One region of the Pseudomonas sp. SDO524_S393 genome, then DNA from elsewhere that is predicted to be linked to it. Evidence: predicted binding sites of a transcription regulator. Region 1 holds the regulator's gene; each other region holds the start of a gene.

Region 1 (4,493 bases):
CTCTCCCTATTTTGCTCGGTCTGGGCGCAGCACTGGGAAGCGTGAGCGCCTGGGCTCTGCCGAACGATAGCCAGCAACCGATCCGCATCCAGGCTGACGAAGCACAGCTGGATGACAAGCAAGGCGTCGCGACCTACACCGGCGGCGTGATCATCACCCAGGGCTCGATGAAGATCACCGGCAACACGGTGACCCTCACCCGCACCGCTGCAGGCGATATCGACGTAGTCACCTCCGTGGGCAACCTGGCCTACTTCGAGCAGAAGCAGGCACCTGCCGATACCGGCCCGATGAAAGGCTACGGCAAGACCATCCAGTATCACGCCCAGCAAAATCGTATCGTCCTGATCGACCAGGCAAAAGTGCTCAGCCCCGATGGCAACTCCACCGAGGGCGAAAAGATCACTTATGACACCGTGAAACAGGTCGCCAATGCCGGTCGCGCCAATGGCAACAAGGTCACCGCACCACGTCCACGTATCGATATGGTTATCCAGCCGAAGAAGAAGGCCGAGTAATGGCAACCCTGAAAGCCCAGCATCTGGCCAAGGCCTATAAAAGCCGTCAGGTCGTTCGCGACGTCAGCCTGTCCATCGACAGCGGCCAGATCGTCGGCTTGCTCGGCCCCAACGGTGCCGGCAAGACCACCTGCTTCTACATGATCGTGGGCCTGGTCCAGGCCGATCAGGGCCGTGTACTGATCGACGACCTGGACGTCAGCCACCAGCCCATGCACGGTCGCGCCCGAGCCGGCATTGGCTATCTTCCGCAAGAAGCGTCGATCTTCCGCAAGCTGTCGGTTTCCGACAACATCATGGCCATCCTTGAAACCCGCAAGGAACTGGACCGGGACGGCCGTCGCAAGGAGCTGGAAAACCTCTTGCAGGAATTCCACATCAACCACATCCGCGACAACCTCGGCATGAGCCTGTCCGGTGGCGAGCGCCGTCGCGTGGAAATCGCCCGCGCCCTGGCCACGGCGCCGAAGTTTATCCTGCTGGACGAACCGTTTGCGGGCGTCGACCCGATCTCGGTCGGCGATATCAAACAGATCATCCATCACCTCAAGGCCAAGGGTATCGGTGTACTGATCACCGACCACAACGTCCGTGAAACACTCGACATCTGCGAAACCGCCTATATCGTCAATGATGGGCAACTGATCGCCGAAGGTGACTCCGACACCATCCTGGCCAACGAACTGGTCAAGGAAGTGTACCTGGGTCACGAGTTCCGCCTGTAAACACACATGGTGTCAGGCCATTTGTCATCCTGCGCGGAAATCAATAAGAAGCTTCGGATTTTTATTGTTACCGCGCTCTAGGCAAATCCCCCGATATCAGGCATATAATTTGCTTATGTTTGGCGCTCACGCGCCCTGTCGTGGATGGCGCGTTGCGCCGGCGAATAAGGTGTTAAGCCCCTGCCATGAAACCATCGCTAGTCCTGAGAATGGGCCAGCAGCTGACGATGACACCGCAGCTGCAACAGGCCATCCGCCTGCTCCAATTGTCGACACTGGACCTGCAACAGGAAATCCAGGAAGCCCTGGAGTCCAATCCGATGCTCGAACGCCAGGAAGAAGGCGACGACTTCGACAATGCAGATCCGCTGGCCGACAACATCGAGCAAAAACCCAATTCCGACGTTCAGGAACCCTCCTATCAGGAAACCGCCCCGACGGTAGACAACCTGGAGGACGGCGAATGGAACGAACGCATCCCCAACGAACTTCCCGTGGACACCGCCTGGGAAGACGTTTACCAGACCAGCGCCAGCAGCTTGCCGAGCAATGACGATGACGAGTGGGACTTCACTACCCGCACGTCCGCCGGCGAGAGCCTGCAAAGCCACCTGCTGTGGCAACTCAACCTGGCCCCGATGTCGGACACCGATCGCCTGATCGCCGTGACACTCATCGATTGCATCAACAACCAGGGCTACCTGGACGAGACCCTGGAGGAGATCCTCGAGGCGTTCGACCCGGAGCTGGATATCGAGCTGGACGAAATCGAAGCTGTCCTGCACCGAATCCAGCAATTCGAACCTGCCGGCATTGGCGCTCGCACCCTGAGTGAATGCCTGCTGCTGCAACTGCGCCAATTGCCTGCCAAGACCCCCTGGCTTGCCGAAGCCCAGCGCCTGGTCACCGACTACATCGATTTGCTCGGCAGCCGCGATTACAGCCAACTGATGCGCCGCATGAAGCTCAAGGAAGACGACCTGCGCCAGGTCATCGAGCTGGTGCAGAGCCTCAACCCGCGCCCGGGCTCACAAATCGAGTCAAGCGAAGCCGAGTACGTCGTCCCCGACGTGATCGTGCGCAAGGACAATGAACGCTGGCTGGTGGAGCTGAACCAGGAGTCGGTACCTCGCCTACGGGTCAACCCGCAATACGCCGGCTTCGTGCGCAGGGCTGACACCAGCGCCGACAACACCTTCATGCGTAACCAGTTGCAGGAGGCCCGCTGGTTCATCAAGAGCCTGCAGAGTCGCAACGAAACCCTGATGAAGGTGGCTACCCAGATCGTCGAGCACCAGCGTGGTTTCCTGGAATACGGCGACGAAGCCATGAAACCTCTGGTTCTGCATGACATCGCCGAAGCGGTAGGCATGCACGAGTCGACGATTTCCCGGGTAACCACACAAAAATTCATGCATACCCCGCGGGGTATTTATGAACTGAAATACTTTTTCTCCAGCCACGTCAGCACCTCCGAAGGCGGCGAATGCTCGTCCACGGCGATTCGCGCAATCATCAAAAAACTGGTTGCGGCGGAAAATCAGAAAAAGCCATTGAGTGACAGTAAGATCGCTGGTTTACTGGAGGCACAAGGCATTCAGGTCGCCCGTCGAACCGTCGCCAAGTACCGCGAATCCCTTGGGATCGCGCCTTCCAGCGAGCGTAAGCGTTTGATGTGACGGGCGGGCCACAGCGTTCGGGGTGTGTTCTAAAGTCGCTCAGGCGGTTTCAGGATACAGCCCAGTGGCAGGCACCCCGGCCTGCTGCGTTATGCACTGGCAACGAAGGAGAAGCTGTATGCAAGTCAACATCAGTGGACACCATGTAGAAGTCACCCCTCCACTGCGCGACTATGTCGAGCAGAAGCTGAAACGGCTTGAGGGTCATTTTGACAAGATCACCAATGTGCAGGTGATCATGAAGGTCGACAAGCTTCAGCAGAAAATCGAAGCGACTCTACAGATTCCTGGTGGCGAGGTCGTCGCCAACGCCGAGCATGAAGACATGTATGCATCGATCGATGCGTTGACTGATAAGCTCGATCGCCAACTCAAAAAGCATAAGGAAAAGCAGCAGAGCCTTCTTCAGGGCACTGGCCGCTAACACTCCCCACCCATGATTCGACTTGAAACCATCCTGACCCCCGGCCGTTCCCTGGTGAACGTGCCGGGCGGCAGTAAAAAGAAAGCCCTCGAACAAATTGCCAACCTGATCGCGCGCGAAGTGCCGGATCTGGAGATGCAGGACGTGTTCGACGCGCTGATTGCCCGTGAAAAACTCGGTTCCACGGGTTTTGGTAACGGCATCGCCATTCCTCACTGCCGCCTCAAAGGCTGTGAGACCCCGGTCAGCGCCCTGCTGCACCTGGAAGCCCCTATCGATTTCGACGCCATCGACGGCGCCCCGGTCGACCTGCTGTTCGTTCTGCTGGTCCCGCAAGCCGCCACCGATGCGCACCTTGAACTGCTTCGGCAGATCGCCAGCATGCTCGACCGCAAGGAAGTACGCGACAAACTGCGCAGCGCCAGCAGCAATGAAGCGCTTTATCAGGTTGTTCTGGATGAACAAAACGGGCAGTAATCATGCGTTTGATCATCGTCAGCGGCCGCTCCGGCTCGGGTAAAAGTACCGCCCTCAACGTTCTTGAGGACAACGGTTTCTATTGCATCGACAATTTGCCGGCCGGCCTGCTGCCGGAGTTGGCAGAGCGTGCATTGATTCACACCGAATTGTCGCAGCCCCTGGTGGCCGTCTCGATCGATGCGCGCAACCTGCCCAGCCATTTGGATCGATTCCCGCAATTACTCGAAGAAGTACGTGCCAAGCACATTCAGTGTGACGTGCTCTATCTGGACGCCGACGAAGAAACGCTCCTGAAGCGTTTTTCCGAAACCCGGCGGCGCCATCCCCTTAGCAGCCCGCACCGCTCTCTGGCCGAAGCCATCGAGGACGAGAGCAAGCTGCTCGGCCCGATCATCGATCTCGCCGACCTCAAGATAAATACCACCGATCTCAACCTGTATCAGCTACGCGACGCCATCAAGCTGCGCCTGTTGAACCAGCCAGAGCCGGGTACGGCGTTTCTCGTCGAGTCGTTTGGCTTCAAGCGCGGTATGCCGGTGGATGCCGACCTGGTATTCGATGTGCGCTGCCTGCCAAACCCCTACTGGAAGCCGGAATTGCGTGATCAGTCGGGGTTGGACCAGCCCGTGGCCGAGTATTTGGCCGCACAACCGGATGTCGAGGAGAT
Region 2 (4,493 bases), on a different contig from region 1:
ATGGACCGCCTGCGTCGCTTGCAGGCCACGGTGTTGCAGCAACGTGACCTGATCGCGCGGCACCATGACTATCTTTTGCATGAGCAGCGCGTGGCCAAGGCCGTGTTCGACAAAGTCGCCCACTCCGGGTGTATCAACGCCGCGCCGAATATCCGCTACCTGCAATCGCCCTACGCGCTGTTCAACGGCGACCTGTTGCTGGCTGCCTACACGCCCTCGGGCGACATGCACGTGCTGCTCGGTGATTTCACCGGCCACGGCTTGCCGGCGGCGGTGGGGGCGATGCCGCTGGCCGAGGTGTTCTACGGCATGACCGCCAAGGGCTATGGCCTGGCGCAGCTCCTGCGGGAGATGAATGCCAAGCTCAAGCGCATCCTGCCGGTGGACATGTTCTGCTGCGCCACCTTGTTGTGCCTGAGTGCCCAGCGGCGGGTGGTCGAGGTGTGGAATGGCGGCATGCCCGAGGGCTATGTGCATGAGGTCGCCAGCGGCAAGCGCACGCCGTTGGCATCAAGGCACTTGCCGCTGGGCGTGCTCTCGGCGGAAGCCTTTGATGACCGCACTGAAGTCTGGCCCATGGCCTTGGGCGATCGGGTGTTTCTGTTGTCCGATGGCGTGCTGGACACCGCTGACGCCAATGATCAGCTGTTTGGCGCCGAACGGTTGCAGCAGGTGTTTGCCGCCAATCGCGAGCCCGACCGCCTGTTCGAAGACATCGAACAGGCCCTGGCCGCGTTTCGTGGTGAGGCCCGGGATGACGTGAGCATGGTGGAAGTCACCCTGCAACCCGGCCAATCGCTGCGGGCCACGGAGCCGTTGTATGCCGACAGCGGCCAGTCGTGCCCGCTGGACTGGTCAGTGAGCTTTGAATTTCGCGCCGAAACCCTCAAGCGTTACAACCCGTTGCCGTACCTGTTGCAATTGTTGCTGGAAATTCACGGCCTGCGAGAGCAGAGCGGGGCGCTCTACAGTGTGATGGCCGAACTGTATTCCAATGCCCTGGAGCATGGCGTGCTGGGCCTGGACTCCCGGCTCAAGCGCGATGCCCAGGGGTTTGCCCGCTATTACCGCCAGCGCAACGAGCGCCTGGCGAGTTTGAACAGCGGCTATGTGCGGGTGCATGTGCAGGTGGTGCCGACCGACATGGGCGGCAACCTGACCTTGCGCATTGAAGACAGTGGCCCGGGGTTCGACGTGGAGCACGTATTGGCCCGTCCGCTGGATATCGACCGTCTGTCTGGTCGGGGGTTGAGCCTGGTGCGCCAGCTGAGCAGCGATGTACGTTGGTCTGACGGCGGGCGCAGTGTCTGCGTGGAGTTTTCCTGGGAGGCTCTGGCATAATCCGCCGATTCTTGATCAAGGAGCGAGCAAGTGGTTGAGACTCATCTGGACCCTGGCGTGTTGTCGGGTTTGCAGGAGGTCATGGAAGGCGAGTATCCCAAGTTGCTCGATACCTTTCTCGATGACTCCCAGAAGCGTGTCGAGGCGCTGCGCAAGGCGCGGGACGATGCCACGACATTGGGGCGGATCGCCCATAGCTTCAAGGGCAGCAGCGGCAACCTCGGTGCATTGCGCTTGGCGGAGTTGTGTCGGCGTCTGGAGGTTGAGTCTGCCGGGGCGGCGGTGGATCTTGGGAAGCTGGTGGATCAGATTGATCGTGAGTTTGCGGTGGTGAAGCGGTTGTATGAGACGGAGCGCCAGCGGTTTCGGATTTGATTGCGTGTAGATCCGTTTCTGCGGTAACGGCGGCCTGGTAGCCGATCGCTCCCACGATTTGGATCTCCTGTATCAGGCAGATATCAATCTGCTCTGGCTCTGTTTTTGATCTGGGCGCCCCATCAAACAACGGATCTGCACACAAAACCGAAAGCTGGCCCAACTCTTGCTCTACCTCCTGATACTGCATCCCCGATCCCTATGCAGTGGAGACCTTTACCTATGCCAGTCGCCCCGAATTCGCTCCTTCAGGCTGCCCCTGCGGCCAAGCCTCAAGCGCCCGCTGCTACTCCTCAGGTAGCGGCTGCGGACCCCCGGGACAAGGGCCCGGCCTTCGCTCAGGTGTTCGCCAACCAGGCCTCGAAACCCTCGGTCAAGACCGATGACAACTCGGCCAAGCCCACGCGGGACAAGGCTTCCGACGCCAGCGCCAAACCTGCTGCCGGCAACGACAAGTCTGCCGCCAGCGCGCCAGCGGTTGCCGATAGCGGCAATACCTTGCCTGCCAACCCGCCGGCCACGCCGCCTGCCAAATCCGATGACAGTGCCAGTTCCGATGACGATGCCTCGGTGGACCCGACCCTGGCGCAACAGCCGCCGACGGACCCGGTGGTCGACCCGGCGCTGATCGCCACGGTCGCCCCGGTGGCGGTGCCGGTCCCGGCGCCGATGGAAACTCCTGCGCCGGTGGCAGCCAAGGATGACAAGGCTGCGCCACCGGTCGCCGCTGCGCCGGTTGTGGCGACCGAGCCGGCCAAGCCCGAGTTCGATCCGCAAGCCGACCCGCTGGACGCCATGCCGGCGGTGCGTCTGGCGATGGAGCAGGGTGGGCATGTGTCGGCCAGCAGCCAGACTCCGCCGAAAACCGCGCCAGCGCCGACCCAGGATCAACCGACCGCCGCGCAGAATTTCGCCGCCGGCCTGGCCAATATGGTTGACCAGCAAGCCGCCAAGGACAGCACTGACACGGGCGGCGACAAGGCCTTCGGCAGTCTGATCGAGGATGGCCTCAAGGACTTGAAGGGCGCGAGCAGCGACACCCGTGTCGATGACTTCGCCAACCGTCTGGCCGCGTTGACCCAGGCCGCCACGCCGAAAACCGCCAACGCCTTGCCGCCGGTGATGAATGCACCGTTGGCCATGCACCAGAGCGGCTGGACCGACGAGGTGGTCAACCGCGTCATGTACCTCTCCAGTGCCAACCTCAAGTCGGCGGAAATCCAGCTGCAGCCGGCCGAACTCGGGCGCCTGGATATCAAGGTCAACATGAGCGCCGATCAGCAGGCCCAGGTCAATTTCATGAGCGCCCACCCGGTGGTGCGTGAAGCCCTGGAAAGCCAGTCGGGGCGCCTGCGGGAAATGTTCGCCCAGCAGGGCATGGGGCAGGTGGACGTCAATGTGTCTGACCAGTCCCGTGGGCAGGAGCAACAACAACAGCAGCAGGCGCAGACCGCGGGTGTCAGCCGCAGCAGCGGGCGTGGCGGTGATAGCGACTCGGGCGCCCATGTTGAGGTGGCTGAGGCTGTAGCGCCCGTGACCTCGACGGTGATCGGCTCCAGTGCGGTGGATTACTACGCCTGAACCGAGCCTTGCAGAGGCCTGAATGTGGGAGCGGGCTTGCTCGCGAATGCGGTATATCAGTTAAGTGTCTATTCACTGACACACCGTATTCGCGAGCAAGCCCGCTCCCACATGGCTCTTCAGCGTGACACCTGTCCTTCTCTACCAGACAACTCTGGCATAACACTTGCTCTTGCCTTTCCGTAGATCTATGAATCCCCGAATAGTGACGGATTATTGGCATGGCGAAGAGCGACGACGCAGCAAAAGCACCCGCGGGCAAGGGCAAGCTCAAGCTTATCCTGTTGATTGTGTTGGGCCTTATCCTGGCCATCGGCGCCTCGGTCGGTGGTACCTGGTACATCATGCACAGCAGTGCAAGCAAACCGGCACCTGCCGCCGAAACCGCCACTAACGTCAAGCAACCGGCTATCTTCGAGCCGATGCTGCCGGCCTTTGTCGCCAACTTCACTCAGAACGGTCGCCAACGCTACTTGCAGGTGAGCATCACCTTGCTGGCGCGTAACCAGTCGGACCTGGATGCCCTCAAGGTGCACATGCCGGTGATCCGCAACAATCTGGTCATGCTGTTTTCCGGACAAAGCTTCGACAGCCTGGCCACCCCGGTGGGCCAGGAAATGCTGCGCCAGAAGGTCACTGCCAGCGTGCAGGAAGTGGCCCAGAAAGAGCTCGGCAAAGTCGTGGTCGAACAGGCGCTCTTCACTAACTTCGTATTGCAGTAGGATCACGACATGGCCGTGCAAGACCTGCTGTCCCAGGATGAAATCGACGCACTGCTGCATGGTGTCGACGATGGTCTGGTACAGACCGAAATGGCTGCCGAACCCGGCAGTGTCAAAAGTTATGACCTCACCAGTCAGGATCGCATCGTCCGTGGACGCATGCCGACCCTGGAAATGATCAACGAGCGTTTCGCCCGCTACACCCGTATCAGCATGTTCAACATGCTGCGCCGCTCGGCGGACGTGGCGGTGGGCGGCGTGCAGGTGATGAAGTTCGGTGAATACGTGCACTCGCTGTACGTGCCTACCAGCCTCAACCTGGTCAAGATCAAGCCCCTGCGCGGCACCGCGTTGTTCATCCTCGACGCCAAGCTGGTGTTCAAGCTGGTGGACAACTTCTTCGGCGGCGATGGCCGTCACGCCAAGATCGAAGGCCGCGAATTCACCCCCACCGAACTGCGGGTCGTGCGCATG
Region 3 (4,493 bases), on a different contig from region 1:
AGCACCGCCATGATCACGGTGCTCGCCCAGATAAACACCTTGCCAAGTCCCCATCGCCAAGCGGCCGGCCCTGACCGGCAAACTCAGCTGGCAGCCCAGGAGACTGGCCTTGAAGTGCGCCGGCAGATCGTCCGGACCTTCGTCGTTGTGTTCGAACCCACTGAGGCCTTGCGGCACCAGCGAATTGAAAAAACGTTCGAAGTCACGGCGAACCGCCGGATCGGCATTCTCGTTGACGGTCAACGAGGCCGAGGTGTGCTGCAGCCACAGGTGCAACAGGCCCACACGGCACGCCTTCAATTCAGGCAGGCCGGCCAGCAACTCATCGGTCACCAGGTGAAAGCCCCGGGGCTTTGCCCGCAGGGTAATCAGGGTCTGTTGCCACATACAGTTCTCCGCCCATCGGCGCGCATTCTAGCGCGCTCTGGGAAAAAACAAAGTGCCGAATACGCCCACATGCCTGTAAGACATTCGCACACTGAAAAGTGCCATGCACAGCCCATCACAAACATTGCGCAAAAACCGTTACAGCACGTTGTGAATGACAAACGCCAGGCAAAAAAATGCCCGGCAAGCCGGGCATCTTTTTTCCGCGTACTTACAAGTTGTAGCCGCGTTCGTTGTGTTGCGCCAGATCGAGGCCCACGGCCTCTTCTTCTTCGGTCACCCGCAGCCCCATCACTACATCCAGCACCTTGAGGATGATGAACGTCACAATAGCGGTGTAGATGACGGTGAAGCCCACACCCTTGGCCTGGATCCAGACTTGTGCAGCCACGTCAGTTACGGTGCCGAAGCCGCCCAGTGCAGGGGCTGCGAACACGCCGGTGAGGATCGCGCCGACGATACCACCAATACCGTGTACGCCGAACGCGTCCAGGGAGTCGTCGTAGCCCAGCTTGCGTTTCAGGGTGGTGGCGCAGAAGAAGCAGATCACACCGGCGACCAGGCCGATTACCAGGGCGCCCATCGGGCCGACAGTGCCGGCGGCCGGAGTAATTGCCACCAGGCCGGCCACCACCCCCGAGGCGATGCCCAGTGCGCTTGGCTTACCGTGGGTGATCCATTCGGCAAACATCCAACCCAGCGCGGCGGCAGCGGTAGCGATCTGGGTGACCAGCATCGCCATACCGGCGGTGCCGTTGGCGGCGGCGGCGGAACCGGCGTTGAAACCGAACCAGCCGATCCACAGCATGGCTGCGCCGATCAGGGTGTAACCCAGGTTGTGAGGTGCCATCGGCGTAGTCGGGAAACCTTTGCGCTTACCGAGCACCAGGCACGCTACCAGACCGGCAATACCGGCATTGATATGCACCACGGTGCCGCCTGCGAAGTCCAGCACGCCCCAGTCACCGAGCAGCGAGCCAGGACCGCCCCAGACCATGTGGGCAATCGGTGCGTAGACCAGAGTGAACCACACGCCCATGAAGATCAGCATCGCGGAGAACTTCATGCGCTCGGCGAAGGCACCCACGATCAGCGCAGGGGTGATGATGGCGAAGGTCATCTGGAAGGTAACGAACACCGCCTCTGGGAACAGCGCCGCAGGGCCGGTAATGCTCGCTGGGGTCACACCCGACAGGAACAGCTTGGACAGGCCGCCGACAAACGAATTGAAGTTGACGACGCCGGCTTCCATCCCGGTGGCATCGAACGCCATGCTGTAGCCGTAGACGAACCACAGGATGGTGATCAGACCGGTGATGGCGAAGCACTGCATCATCACGGAAAGAATGTTTTTGGAGCGAACCATGCCGCCGTAGAACAGCGCCAGGCCCGGGATGGTCATGAACAGCACCAGCGCAGTGGATGTGAGCATCCATGCGGTGTCGCCGGAATTGAGGACTGGAGCAGCCACTTCGTCTGCCGCCATGGCCAGGCTTGGCATTACGATGGACAACAGGGCGCCTAGCCCTGCGAGTTTACGCAGAGTCATATTGTTTTCTCCTGGGGCTTGGGGGTTTGGCGGCTTAGATTGCGTCGGTATCGGTTTCGCCGGTACGGATGCGAATAGCCTGTTCCAGATTGACCACGAAGATCTTGCCGTCACCGATCTTGCCGGTGTTGGCGGCCTTGGTTATCGCCTCGATAACCCGGTCAAGATCCTTGTCGTCAATGGCGACATCAATCTTCACCTTTGGCAGGAAATCGACCACGTATTCCGCGCCGCGATACAGCTCGGTGTGACCCTTCTGCCGACCGAAGCCTTTGACCTCAGTAACGGTAATGCCCTGCACGCCGATTTCGGACAACGACTCGCGTACATCGTCCAACTTGAACGGCTTGATGATGGCAGTGACTAGCTTCATGAAAACTCTCTCCCGAATTGGTGGACTTGCCCCAGGAAAACAAACCCGTCTCAAGTCTAAGCGCAGTGCCTGGCTTTGTAACGCGTCGTCGCCTCGGCATTTACCGTTGCGACGCCAGCGAACCACTGGTGACGAAACCTGTACCCCTGATCCGTCGGCGCACTGCATTCGTCACAGCGACTGCATCAGTGCATGGGTCATGATCGTCTAAGCAGAAACCTTGCCAGCTCCGTAAAAATCACTGAAATCAGTCCTTTGCCCACTTATGCCCACCTGCGGGGCTTTTTTGTCGCGCCATTGCGCACGAAAACGGTGCGACCGCGCCCGGCCCCATGCGCGAAAAGCGTGCGCTCACGGTCGCGAAAAAGACTATAGACGCTGCGTGATACACTGCCGGCCAACAGTTTTCCGGAATGTTTCCCATGCTCGCGCCCAAAGACCTCCTCGACGCCCTGAGCGGCCATGCCTCTCGCTTGTTCAGCGGCGACACCCCGCTGCCCCGCAACGAAATCGAAAGCCAGTTCAAGGCACTGCTGCAAAGCGGCTTCAGCAAGCTCGACCTGGTCAGCCGGGAAGAGTTCGATAGCCAGATGGTGGTGCTGGCCCGCACACGTGCACGGCTGGAGAGCCTGGAGGCGAAGGTGGCAGAGCTGGAAGCACGGCTGACACCGCCCTCTGCTGACTGAACGCGGTTCCTGTAGGAGCTGGCTTGTCGGATAGCCGCACCGCTGCGATACAGCCGACTCGGTATTTCAGTTGCGCCGAGGCGATGCTATCGCCGCGGTGCGGCGATCCGACAAGCCAGCGCCCACATAAAGCGCCGTGGGTTACTCTGGATACGTTCTGTAAAACCTCCCCACCTCGCTCTCTCCCACCTCGTCTACCCTTGAGAAACCGCAGGAAGCGGCCCCCTTTCAAGGAACAAGCATGTCTCTCGCAATCGTCCACAGCCGCGCCCAAATTGGCGTCGAAGCCCCCGCCGTCACTGTCGAAGTGCATATGGCCAATGGGCTGCCGTCCCTGACGCTGGTGGGGCTGCCGGAAACCGCCGTCAAGGAAAGCAAGGACCGCGTACGCAGTGCCATCCTCAACAGCGCGCTGCAATACCCCGCCCGCCGCATCACCCTCAATCTCGCGCCTGCCGACCTGCCCAAGGACGGCGGGCGTTTTGATTTGGCGATTGCGTTGGGGATCCTCGCCGCCAGCGTTCAGGTGCCATCGTTGATGCTCGACGATGTGGAATGCCTGGGGGAACTGGCGCTGTCCGGCGAGGTGCGTGCGGTGAAAGGTGTATTGCCCGCCGCGTTGGCGGCACGCAAGGCCGGGCGCACCGTGATCGTGCCCAGGGCTAATGCCGAGGAAGCCTGTCTGGCTTCGGGGTTGAAGGTGATTGCGGTGGACCACTTGCTGCAAGTGGTGGCGCACCTCAATGGACAGGTACCGATCGAGCCGTTCAAGTCCGATGGCTTGCGGCTGTTGAGCAGGCCCTATCCCGACTTGAGCGAGGTCCAGGGCCAGCTCGCCGCCAAGCGCGCGCTGTTGATCGCGGCGGCAGGCGCACACAACCTGCTAATGTTGTGTGACAAAACACCCAATCGCTTTTGATAGAAGTTCCAGTTCTAGGAATGAAACGGTTATAGTGAGTCCGGCTGTGACCTCAACACTAAAACGGATGTGACTTTATAAGGATACATAATGCAAGTTTCGATTATCGCGCAGCCCGGCCAACAACTTGGGAACGAAATATCAAACCTATTAGACTCGGGCTACATTTTCCAAGAAATAGCGTTTGTATCCGCATTTGTTGGGTTACGGGCTGTTCTTCGACTGAAAGACAAACTTCAAAATCACGCCCAAAACAACAGTCGCATTAACTTCACTGTCGGAATTGATCTTGGTGGCACAAGCAAAGATGTCCTAGAAGAACTGAATTCCTGGCCAGCAACAACTCACATCGTTCACAACCCTATTCCAAGAATTACATTTCATCCGAAACTATACTACTTCAAGTCACAAAACTTTGCTGTTTTGTATGTGGGGTCAAACAATTGGACAGATGGCGGACTTTACACAAACTACGAATTAGCCACCAAATATGAATTCGCCTTCCCCCAAGACGAACACAATTTTCATAACATAATTATGCAGTTGCAACAATTCCTAAACCCCAGTGGACTAACGACT
Region 4 (4,493 bases), on a different contig from region 1:
GTGTGCGGTGTGGCCAATATACGTGGCGCGACCATCCCGATTCTTGACCTGGCCATGGCTACCGGCTCCTCCGGTCTGCAAGACCGCGAGAGCCCGTTTGTCATCATTACCGAGTACAACACCAAGACCCAGGGGTTTCTGGTGGGGTCGGTGGAACGCATCGTCAACATGAACTGGGAAGAGATCCATCCACCACCCAAGGGCACTGGTCGCGACCACTACCTCACGGCGGTGACGCGGGTCGACAACCAGTTGGTGGAAATCATCGACGTGGAGAAAATCCTCGCCGAAGTGGCGCCCACGTCGGAATCGATTTCCGTGGGCGTGGTGGATGCCGAAACCGCGCACAAAGCCATTTCCCTGCGGGTGTTGACCGTGGACGACTCATCGGTGGCGCGCAAGCAGGTGACCCGTTGCCTGCAAACGGTCGGCGTCGAAGTGGTGGCCCTCAATGACGGTCGCCAGGCCCTGGATTACCTGCGCAAGTTGGTGGATGAGGGGAAAAAGCCGGAAGAAGAATTCCTGATGATGATTTCCGACATCGAGATGCCGGAAATGGACGGCTACACCCTGACGGCCGAGATACGCAATGATCCGCGCATGCAAAAATTGCATATCATCCTGCATACTTCGTTGTCGGGCGTCTTCAACCAGGCGATGGTCAAGAAGGTCGGTGCCGATGACTTTTTGGCCAAGTTCCGTCCCGACGACCTCGCATCCCGGGTAGTCGACCGGATCAAGGCAGCAGATCACGGCTAGGGGAGCTTCCCCTGGCGGTCACATGATTTTTAGAGGCGGTATCATTGTCTACGGGTAATTTGGATTTCGAACAGTTCCGGGTCTTCCTGGAAAAAGCCTGTGGCATATTGCTTGGTGAAAACAAGCAATACCTGGTATCCAGCCGTCTCAACAAGCTGATGGAGCAGCAGGGCATCAAGTCCCTGGGTGAGTTGGTCCAGCGGATCCAGGGGCAGCCGCGCAGCGGGCTCAAGGAAATGGTGGTCGATGCCATGACCACCAACGAAACCCTGTGGTTTCGCGATACCTACCCTTTTGAAGTGCTCAAGAGCAAGGTGCTGCCCGAGGCCATCAAGGCCAGTCCTGGTCAGCGCCTGCGCATCTGGTCGGCGGCCTGCTCTTCGGGGCAGGAGCCGTACTCGATTTCGATGTCCATCGATGAGTTCGAGCGGACCAACATGGGCCAATTGAAGGCCGGTGCGCAAATCGTTGCCACTGACCTGTCCGGCACCATGCTCACCAACTGCAAAACCGGCGAATATGACAGCCTGGCCCTGGGCCGCGGGTTGTCCCAGGAACGCTTGCAGCGCTACTTCGACCCGAAGGGGGCCGGGCGCTGGGCGGTCAAGGCGCCGATCAAGAACCGTGTGGAATTCCGCTCGTTCAATCTGCTGGATAGCTACGCCAGCCTCGGCAAGTTCGACATGGTGTTCTGCCGCAACGTGCTGATCTACTTTTCGGCCGAAGTGAAGAAAGACATCCTGCTGCGCATCCATGGCACCCTCAAGCGCGGTGGCTACCTGTTCCTCGGGGCTTCCGAGGCGTTGAACGGCTTGCCGGATCATTACCAGATGGTGCAATGCAGTCCGGGGATCATCTACCAGGCCAAGTAAGGTCTGTTCGCTCGAACCATTGGGAGTCAGGCTTGTGTGGGAGCTGGCTTGCCTGCGATAGCATCACCGCGGTCTGACTGAAAACCGGGGTGCCTGCATCGCAGGCAAGCCAGCTCCCACATTTGTTAGGCGGCAACCCTTCCGAAAGCGGCAAACCCCGTTGCCGCTTTACTGGCACCGCGCGGAAACCGCTTGCCGCTTTTCTGGCATTGCCGCCCGGCAATACTTCCCACAAGGCCCGGAAATACGGGTTATCTAAAGATTGGCATACACCTTGCTATAACCCTGCTAACGAAAAGCAGGTCAGCCCTTGAAGGTTTCCGCCATGAGCATCAGCTTCGATAAAGCGCTCGGTATCCACGAACAAGCCCTGGGCTTTCGCGCCCAGCGTGCCGAAGTCCTGGCCAACAACATTGCCAACGCCGACACCCCGAACTACAAGGCTCGGGACCTGGATTTCTCTGCCGTGCTCGCTGCACAGCAGGACAAGACCAAGAACGGCACCTTCGCCTTGAACGTGACCAATACCCGTCACATCGAAGCGCAGGGCCTGGGCAATGGCGACGAGTCGCTGTTGTATCGCACGCCGATGCAGCCATCGATCGACCAGAACACCGTCGATGCGCAACTGGAGCAATCGGCCTACGCCGAGAACTCGGTGAACTTCCAGGCCAGCTTCACCCTGCTCAACAGCAAATTCAAAGGGCTGATGTCAGCCCTGCGTGGAGAGTAAGCCATGTCCCTGTCCAGTGTTTTCAATATTGCCGGTAGTGGCATGAGCGCGCAGACCACGCGCCTGAACACCGTCGCCAGTAACATCGCCAACGCCGAGACCGTGTCTTCGAGCATTGACCAGACCTACCGCGCCCGCCATCCGGTGTTCGCCACCATGTTCCAGGCCGGCCAGAACGGCGGCAGCGATTCGCTGTTCCAGAGCCAGGACGCCGCAGGCCAGGGCGTACAGGTACTCGGTGTGGTTGAGGACGACAGCAATCTCGAAGCGCGCTACGAACCCAATCACCCCGCCGCGAACGAAAAGGGCTATGTGTACTACCCCAACGTCAACGTGGTCGAGGAAATGGCTGACATGATTTCCGCCAGCCGTTCCTTCCAGACCAACGCGGAAATGATGAACACCGCCAAAACCATGATGCAGAAGGTCCTGACCCTGGGTCAGTGATAAGGGGCGCCAAATAATGGCCATTGTTGATACCAATTCGACCAATACGGCGGTTCAGGACCTTTTCAACTCCAAGGTCAAGGATTCGTCGACCAATAACAGCCTTGGCGATGCCTCCAAGCAGGCGACGGGCAACCAGGCGCTGGGCAAGGATGCGTTCCTGAGACTGCTGGTAACCCAGCTGAAAAACCAGAACCCGCTGTCGCCCCAGGACAACGGCGCGTTCGTGGCCCAGCTGGCGCAGTTCAGCAGCCTGGAAGGCATCAACACCCTGAATGACTCGGTGAATGCGATCTCCAGCAACTTCAGCTCGTCGCAGGCGCTGCAGGCTTCGTCGCTGGTGGGGCGTTCGATCGTCATCCAGACCGACAAAGCCATGGTCGATACAAGCAAGAGCATGACCGGCTCGGTGAACGTGACCTCGTCGACAGGCAACGTCACCGTGAAGATCACCGACAAAGACGGCAACGTGGTGCGCACCCTCGAAATGGGCGCCCAGAGTGCCGGTAACCAGAGTTTCATCTGGGACGGCAAGAACGACAAAGGCGAGGTCGCCCCGGCGGGCACCTACACCTTCAATGCCACCACCAAGAACGACAAGGGTGACTCCGTTGCCCTGGCGACTTCGTTGCCGGCCACGGTCACCAGCGTGACGTTGGGCAAGACCGGAGGCGACATGCTGCTCAACCTTGCGGGCGGCATGGGCAGCGTCAAGCTGTCGCAAATTCAGACTATCGGTACATAGAGCCGGCTAAACACGGCAGAAGGAGAGAAACATGTCTTTTAACATCGGTCTTAGCGGCCTCTATGCGGCCAACAAACAACTGGACGTGACCGGCAACAACATTGCCAACGTTGCGACAACGGGTTTCAAGTCGTCCCGTGCGGAGTTCGCCGACATTTATGCGGCGTCCAAGCTGGGCACCGGCCAGAACAGCATCGGCAACGGTGTGAACCTGGCGGCAGTGTCGCAGCAGTTCACCCAGGGTGACGTGAATAACAGCGGCGGCATTCTGGACATGGCGATCCAGGGCGGTGGCTTCTTCGTGCAGAAGGGCAGCGACGGCTCGCTGGAGTACACCCGCAGCGGTGCGTTCCGTGCCGACAAGGACGGCTTCATCACCAACAACACCGGTACCTCGCGCCTGCAAGGTTACGCGGCGGATGCGGATGGCAAGATCATCAAGGGCGGCCTGGTCGACCTGCAACTGAACCTGTCGAACCTGCCACCGAAGGCGTCCAGCAAAGTGGACTCCACCAGCAACCTGAATTCCTCGGAGCCGGTGATCGATCAGGTGGCCAAGCCGTTCAACCCGAGCGACACCAGCACCTTCACCACCCAGTACAGCACCACCTTGTACGACACCCAGGGCAACTCGCACACCATGGTGCAGTACATGGTGAAGACGGATTCCAACCAGTGGAAATCCTACACCCTGATCGACGGCCGCAACCCTGACGGCACTCCAATCAGCGGGACTGGCGCCGTGGCACCGGTTGCGTCGACCCTGTCGTTCGACACCGCCGGCAAACTCACCGGGATCGTGACCCCCCCGAGCACCGTCTCCAACACCACCCTGACCATCACCAACTGGACGCCGGGGACCGTGAAGGATGGTGTGTGGAAGGCCAACGGCGCCGCCGCGAACCCGGGTGGCATTGCTGTCAACATGTCCAACATT

The links. Region 1 encodes sigma-54, which starts transcription at its own class of promoters, with help from an activator protein. Its sites were predicted from a motif close to ANTGGCATNNANNTTGCTNT; they were not measured.
Region 2: the regulator sigma-54 is predicted to act here: its motif matches at 1,870-1,889, upstream of ACW9IB_RS18905 (flagellar hook-length control protein FliK).
Region 3: the regulator sigma-54 is predicted to act here: its motif matches at 2,518-2,537, upstream of glnK (P-II family nitrogen regulator).
Region 4: the regulator sigma-54 is predicted to act here: its motif matches at 1,893-1,912, upstream of flgB (flagellar basal body rod protein FlgB).

The regions. Positions count from the first base shown of each region.
Region 1 is NZ_JBSVVZ010000053.1:10,575-15,067, forward strand. Features, by position in the region: gene lptA (lipopolysaccharide transport periplasmic protein LptA) at 1-518, shown strand, start outside; gene lptB (LPS export ABC transporter ATP-binding protein) at 518-1,243, shown strand; gene ACW9IB_RS21075 (RNA polymerase factor sigma-54) at 1,429-2,922, shown strand; gene hpf (ribosome hibernation-promoting factor, HPF/YfiA family) at 3,041-3,346, shown strand; gene ptsN (PTS IIA-like nitrogen regulatory protein PtsN) at 3,359-3,823, shown strand; gene rapZ (RNase adapter RapZ) at 3,826-4,493, shown strand, end outside.
Region 2 is NZ_JBSVVZ010000043.1:29,599-34,091, forward strand. Features, by position in the region: gene ACW9IB_RS18895 (ATP-binding SpoIIE family protein phosphatase) at 1-1,341, shown strand, start outside; gene ACW9IB_RS18900 (Hpt domain-containing protein) at 1,372-1,716, shown strand; gene ACW9IB_RS18905 (flagellar hook-length control protein FliK) at 1,939-3,297, shown strand; gene fliL (flagellar basal body-associated protein FliL) at 3,519-4,019, shown strand; gene fliM (flagellar motor switch protein FliM) at 4,029-4,493, shown strand, end outside.
Region 3 is NZ_JBSVVZ010000069.1:599-5,091, forward strand. Features, by position in the region: gene ACW9IB_RS24220 (secondary thiamine-phosphate synthase enzyme YjbQ) at 1-387, opposite strand, end outside; gene ACW9IB_RS24225 (ammonium transporter) at 599-1,936, opposite strand; gene glnK (P-II family nitrogen regulator) at 1,971-2,309, opposite strand; gene ACW9IB_RS24235 (accessory factor UbiK family protein) at 2,732-2,995, shown strand; partial or broken gene ACW9IB_RS24240 (magnesium chelatase domain-containing protein) at 3,237-3,884, shown strand; gene ACW9IB_RS24245 (restriction endonuclease PLD domain-containing protein) at 4,005-4,493, shown strand, end outside.
Region 4 is NZ_JBSVVZ010000024.1:42,446-46,938, reverse strand. Features, by position in the region: gene ACW9IB_RS13085 (chemotaxis protein CheV) at 1-759, shown strand, start outside; gene cheR (protein-glutamate O-methyltransferase CheR) at 804-1,631, shown strand; gene flgB (flagellar basal body rod protein FlgB) at 1,957-2,364, shown strand; gene flgC (flagellar basal body rod protein FlgC) at 2,368-2,811, shown strand; gene flgD (flagellar hook assembly protein FlgD) at 2,828-3,556, shown strand; gene flgE (flagellar hook protein FlgE) at 3,588-4,493, shown strand, end outside.